2 regions of the Halomonas kalidii genome follow, and region 1 is predicted to be linked to the other one. Evidence: riboswitches for the same ligand, from Rfam matches in the RefSeq annotation. Region 1 holds a riboswitch; the other holds the start of a gene.
The links. Region 1 has a riboswitch for thiamine pyrophosphate ahead of thiC (phosphomethylpyrimidine synthase ThiC). Riboswitches for the same ligand answer to the same signal wherever they lie in the genome.
Positions count from the first base shown of each region.

Region 2: it holds a riboswitch for thiamine pyrophosphate, as region 1 does, so the genes downstream of both, thiE (thiamine phosphate synthase) here and thiC (phosphomethylpyrimidine synthase ThiC) in region 1, are expected to answer to the same signal.

Region 1 is NZ_JASCQN010000018.1:23,715-26,881, forward strand. It holds gene thiC (phosphomethylpyrimidine synthase ThiC) at 6-1,895, opposite strand; TPP riboswitch at 1,987-2,105, opposite strand; gene tenA (thiaminase II) at 2,191-2,859, opposite strand; TPP riboswitch at 2,932-3,060, opposite strand.
Region 2 is NZ_JASCQN010000029.1:87,091-90,257, reverse strand. It holds gene QLQ85_RS07675 (DUF1826 domain-containing protein) at 1-45, opposite strand, end outside; gene QLQ85_RS07670 (DMT family transporter) at 295-1,170, shown strand; gene thiE (thiamine phosphate synthase) at 1,177-1,794, opposite strand; TPP riboswitch at 1,831-1,933, opposite strand; gene QLQ85_RS07660 (hypothetical protein) at 1,977-2,252, opposite strand; gene QLQ85_RS07655 (glycosyltransferase family 32 protein) at 2,249-3,037, opposite strand; gene QLQ85_RS07650 (ATP-binding protein) at 3,152-3,167, opposite strand, start outside.

The sequences.
Region 1 (3,167 bases):
GGTGCCTACACCTCCTGATACAGCTCGCTGCCCTTGTTGCGGAACTTCTCCGCCTGCTCCTCCATGCCCTTCATGACGGCTTCCTGGTCGCCGTCGAGGCCATGCTCGCTGGCATAGTCGCGCACCTCCTGGCTGATCTTCATGGAGCAGAACTTGGGCCCGCACATCGAGCAGAAGTGGGCCACCTTGGCCGAGTCCTTGGGCAGGGTCTCGTCGTGGTACTCGCGGGCCGTGTCCGGGTCGAGGCCGAGGTTGAACTGGTCCTCCCAGCGGAACTCGAAGCGCGCCTTGGACAGCGCATTGTCGCGACGCTGGGCGGCCGGGTGGCCCTTGGCGAGGTCGGCGGCGTGGGCGGCGATCTTGTAGGTGATGATGCCGGTCTTGACGTCGTCCTTGTTGGGCAGGCCGAGGTGCTCCTTGGGGGTCACGTAGCAGAGCATGGCGCAGCCGAACCAGCCGATCATCGCCGCGCCGATGCCCGAGGTGATGTGGTCGTAGCCCGGCGCGATGTCGGTGACCAGCGGCCCCAGCGTATAGAAGGGCGCCTCGTCGCAGTACTCGAGCTGCTTGTCCATGTTCTCCTTGACCAGGTGCATGGGCACGTGGCCGGGGCCTTCGATCATCACCTGCACGTCGTGCTTCCAGGCGATGTGGGTCAGCTCGCCGAGGGTCTTGAGCTCGGCCATCTGGGCCTCGTCGTTGGCGTCGGCCACCGAGCCGGGACGCAGGCCGTCACCGAGCGAGAAGGCGACATCGTACTGCTTGCAGATCTCGCAGATCTCCTCGAAGTGGGTGTAGAGGAAGCTCTCCCGGTGGTGGAACAGGCACCACTTGGCCATGATCGAGCCGCCCCGCGAGACGATGCCGGTCACGCGCTTGGCGGTCAGCGGCACATAGCGCAGCAGCACCCCGGCGTGGATGGTGAAGTAGTCCACGCCCTGCTCGGCCTGCTCGATCAGGGTGTCGCGGAATACCTCCCAGGTGAGGTCCTCGGCCACCCCATTGACCTTCTCCAGCGCCTGGTAGATGGGCACGGTACCGATCGGCACCGGCGCGTTGCGGATGATCCACTCGCGGGTCTCGTGGATGTTCTGGCCGGTGGAGAGGTCCATGATGGTGTCGGCGCCCCAGCGGATGCCCCAGGTCATCTTGTCGACCTCTTCCTCGATGGAGGAGGTCACCGCCGAGTTGCCCAGGTTGCCGTTGATCTTCACCAGGAAGTTGCGGCCGATGATCATCGGCTCGGACTCGGGGTGGTTGATGTTGTTGGGGATGATGGCGCGGCCCGCCGCCACTTCCTGGCGCACGAACTCCGGGGTGATCTCCTCGGGCAGCCGCGCACCGAAGCCCTGGCCCGGATGCTGGTTGCCGAGGATGCGCTCGACTTCCTCGGTGCCCAGGGCTTGGCGCCGCTGGTTCTCGCGAATGGCGATGAATTCCATCTCCGGGGTGATGATGCCCTGGCGCGCATAGTGCAGCTGGGTGACGTTTCTGCCGGCCTTGGCCCGCCGTGGGGTACGGGTCAGGTCGAAGCGCAGCTGGGCGAGCATGGGGTCGTTGGCACGGCGCTGCCCGTATTCGCTGGTTGGCCCGTCGAGGAACTCGGTGTCGTCGCGCTCCTCGATCCAGGCACGACGCAGCTCGGGCAGTCCCTGGCGCAGGTCGATCTCGGCCGTGGGATCGGTGTAGGGGCCCGAGGTGTCGTAGACCAGCAGCGGCGGGTTCTCCTCGTCGGCCCCGGAGGTCCTGGTCGGCGACAGCGAGATCTCGCGGAAGGGCACGCGGATGTCCGGGCGGGAGCCCTCGACGTAGCGCTTGCGCGAGCCGGGCAACGGCTGGACGGCGGCGGCGTCGACGCGGGCGGTCTCGGCGAGGAAGTGCTGGGTCTTGCTCATCGGTTGTTCTCCCTATGGGGTGTCACGTCTGGGGGTGTTGTCAGGGAGGACAGGTGGGAAGTGACAGGGGCAGGGTGTCCGGTCTTGCCGAGCCTGCATGTCGCTTGATCCCTACGCTGGTCCTAGCCAGTTCAGGTTCAACGGGATCCATGCTCGGGCGCGTGCGCCGCATGATCTCAGCCGTCTTCAACGGCACCCCGTCAAGCGTGGTGGTCGATTGCTTGGCAAGCCTCATCTTGCCTGCCGCGTCCGGCCTGACCAGGGCCAGCGCGGGTCTGTCGATGGAGCCAGGCGGTCAGTCGGTGCGGTCCAGCCCCATCTGCCAGAAGTCGATCTCGAGTCGCGTGGCGTCGCGGAATACCCCCGACAGCTCCTGGAAGCGCGCCGGGGTGACGTCGGCCAGGCGCGCATCGAGCCACTCCAGCTCGGCGCGCATGGCGCCCTGGAAGTCGTCGCCCTCGTACATGGCGATCCAGGTGTCATAGGGATTGGCCTCGCCGCGGACGGTGAAGGCCTGGGCGTTCAGCCAGTTGGCGATCTCGCCGTAGCCGATCAGGCAGGGCGCCAAGGCCACGTGCAGGTCGAGCAGGTCGCCCCGGTTGCCGGTATCCAGCACATAGCGGGTATAGGCGAGGGTGGCCTTGGCTTCGGGCAGCCGGGCCAGGTCGGCCTCGTCGATGCCCCAGTCGCGGCAGTAGCCCACGTGCAGGCCGAGTTCCACGTCGACGATCGCCTTGAGCCCCTCATGGGCCTGGCGCAGGTCGGCCAGGGTGCGGCTCTTGTAGGCGGCCAGGGCATAGGCCCGGGCGAAGTGGATCAGGAACAGGTAGTCCTGCTGCAGGTAGTGGCGAAAGGCACCCTGCGCGAGCGAGCCGGCGCCGAGCTGGCGCACGAAGTCGTGCTCGACATAGCGGCGCCAGTCGTCCTGGCAGGCGGCGGTCAGATCGTCGAAGCGGTAACCCATCTTGCCTCCGGTCGAAGCGGCGATCCGGAGCGCGGGCGAGGTGAAGGAGGAGGGCCGGGAAGGTGCTGCGTGGCTGGCCCACCGCCTGATTCCCTACGCCGGCGTTAACCGGATCAGGTTCCACGGGACCAGCGCTGGTGGTGGCCTCGCGGCCGACCTGCGCCATCTCAGCCGGATTCACCGGCACCCCGTCAAGCGTCGAGGGCCAGTCTAGCAGGCTGGCCGTGACTTGCCAGCCCATCTATTGCCGCAGCGCCTTCCGTGCGAAGCTCGGCTCCCCCCTCGTCGCCGATGTCGGCCCTTTGTCG
Region 2 (3,167 bases), on a different contig from region 1:
GGCCCAGTGGGGGCAGTCCGGGGGCATGGGAAGCGGGGCGACCATGGCGAGGCTCTCGTCGGCAGAAAAATAAAGGTTACTATATAACATAACAAGGGGGCTCTCGGACAATGCCCGGACACGACATGAGGACGGCATCCTCGCCAGCGTCCAGCGCATGGCTGTCGGCGACCCGGCGGTTGCCGTTTGTCTGCTAACCTCCTAGCCTGTCGTCACGATCACGCCCCGTCGGCCTCCTGGACCGGCGGGGTGGTTTTTTGGGCGCCGGCTAGCCGGAGGGGCGGGGAGGTCTCCATGTCATCGTCGTTGAAGGGCATCCTGTTCATGTGTGCGGGCGTCTTCTGCCTGGCACTCGGCGACGCCATCGCCAAGTGGCTGGGCGAGGTGCATTCGCCGCTGCAGATCATCTTCTTCCGTACCCTGGTGTCGCTGCCGCTGATCGCGCTGCTGGCGCATTTCGGCGGCGGCCTGCGCAAGCTGCGCACCCGCCGGCCCGGCGTACACCTGGCCCGCGGGCTGATCTACACCGGCACCATGGTCTTCTTCGTGCTCGGCCTGACCCTGCTGCCGCTGGCCGAGGCCACGGCCATCGCCTTCGCCGCGCCGCTGTTCGTCACGCTGCTCTCGGTGCCGCTGCTCGGCGAAAGGGTCGACCGCCAGGTGCTGGCGGCCTCGTTGCTGGGCTTTGCCGGGGTGCTGGTGGTGGTGCGGCCGGGCGGCGAGGGTTTCCACTCCGGCGCGCTGGTCATGCTGGCCGCGGCGGTCTTCTATGCGTTGCTGATGATCACCTCGCGGCGCTACGGGGGCCGCGAGCATCTCTGGGCCATGGTCTTCTACATCACCCTGGTGCCGCTGATGGTGACCACGGTCACCCTGCCCTGGGTGTGGCAGACGCCGCATCCCTGGCACTGGCTGGGGTTTCTCGGCTCGGGGATCGTCGGTATCGGAGCGACGGCGTGCATCACCCTGGCGTTTCGTTTCGCGCCGGCGGCCATCGCGGCCCCCTTCGACTACAGCGCCATGCTCTGGGCGGTGCTGCTGGGCTGGTGGTTCTGGGGCGAGATGCCCGACCTCTGGGTCTTCGTCGGCAGTCTGCTGATCATCGGCAGCGGCCTGGCGATCGCCTACCACGACCGCCGCACGACGCTGAAGCGCCGCCCCACCTCCTGAGGACGATCAGCGCGACGCGAAGAAGGCCCGGGCCGCGGCCTCGGGATCGGGTTGGCCGCAGATCGCCGAGATCACCGCCAGGCCGTCGGCCCCCGCCGAGCGCACCGCCGCGGCATGCTCGGCCGTGAGGCCGCCGATGGCCACCGTGGGCAGGGGGCTGGCGGCGACCAGCGCGGCCAGGCCGTCGAAGCCCAGCGGGCGCGCGTGGTCGTGCTTGGTGGGGGTGGCGAACACCGGGCCCAGGCCCAGGTAGTCCAGCGGGCCCGGATCGAGGCGGGCGAGCTGGCCGTGGGTCTGCACCGAGAGCCCGAGGATCGCCCGCTCGCCCAGGGCGGCGCGGGCGGCGGCCACGTCGCCGTCGTCCTGGCCCAGGTGCAGGCCGTCGGCCCCGGCGGCCAGGGCCACCTCGAGGCGGTCGTTGATGATCAGCGGCACGCCGCTGCCGGCGAGTGCGGCCTTGAGGCGGCGGGCCTGGTCGATCAGCTCGGCCGTGGAGGCGTGCTTGTCGCGCAGTTGTACCAGCGTCACGCCGCCGCGCACGGCGGCGACCACCGTGTCCACCAGCCCGCGGTCGGCGCAGAGGCCGGGGTCGGTGACCAGGTAAAGGGAAAGGTCGATTGGCATGCTGTCCTCCCGGCGGGGAGGTACAGGCAAGCGGAAGGCCGTCGCTGCACGACTCCCTACGCCGGCATTATCCGGGTCAGGTTCCGAGGGTACCTCTCAGCCGCTGCGCGGTGTCGCCGCGGCGCCCCTGTCGTCGGCTTCCTACTATCCATGCCGGTCGTGCTCCTGTAAAGCCGCCGGGCTCAGGCCAGCAGGTGAAAGCCGGCCAGGGTGAGCAGGCTGGCCTGGGTCAGGCTGAGGCAGTCGTTCCGCAGCCTGCCTGGGCCAGCCTCGTTCGCCACGGTGTCCCGGTCCTCCGGCCACAGCAGGGCCATGACGCCTGCGGCCAGGCTGATCATTCCCAGTGGCAGGTCCACGAGCTGCCAGCTCGCCGTCAGCCCTCCGATGCCCAGCAGCAGCAGGCCCGCCACCGTCAGCAGGCCGGCGCGCAGGAGGGGATCGATTCGTCTGGCTCTCATGCCGCCTCCTCCCTCACGACCGCGACGCGCTTCTGCTCCCGGTTCCACTTGCCCTGCGGCTTGTCGATGTACTGGAAGTGCTCATTGGTGAAGCTGCCCTGGGTGCAGGCGTAGCGGTAGAGCACGGTGTCCAGGCTGCCCATGTCGAGCACGCGGTTGAACACCCCGGGGCCGGTCATATCGAAGACGCCCTCGAGCGTGTTCGCTTCGATATTGGCGTTGATCGCCCGGATCACGGCCTCCAGCTCGGGAGAGTGGGGCCTGCTGGCGATGAAGAAGTTGTTGAGCGCGTCGCGCTTGGTCCTGATGAACAGCGACTGCCGATCGGATCCGAGCAGCCGGCCGAGCGGCCATGTCAGGTGGGCGTCGATATCCAGGTAGACGCCGCCATGCGCCTGCAGCACCAGGACCCGCCAGAAATCCGCCTGGGCGGCGCCGATCTGCAGCCGGGAATAGTGCCGAACTATCTCGCCGGGGTAGTACTGCGCGATGAAGTCGGCACGGGCCGCCGTCGTCATGAAGCGGTACTCGAAGTCGGGCGCCATGAGGCGGTTGAACAGGTAGTTCAGGTAGACCGGCAGGGTCACGCGGTCGGTGAAGTTGGTCTGCCAGAGGACGCGGGGAATGGTGGCTGGCCGCCGGCTCCGGATCAGGGGGCTGGCTCGAGCCGGCAGGGTGAAGCGCGTGTCGGGATAGGCGTAGTGAAAGGCGTAGCACGCGACCTTGAGCAGGTTGGCAATGAGCTTGATCAGTCGATTGGTCAACAATCTATGCAGCGGCTTCATGGGGGGACCTGTGGTGTCGGATTCGAGAGCACGCGCAGCGGGTTGCGCCGCGTCTCGACACCATCGTGCGGGGTGAAGCTTAAGGCTGACTTAACAAGAGATGACGATCCGGCGTCAGTCGAGTTCTTTG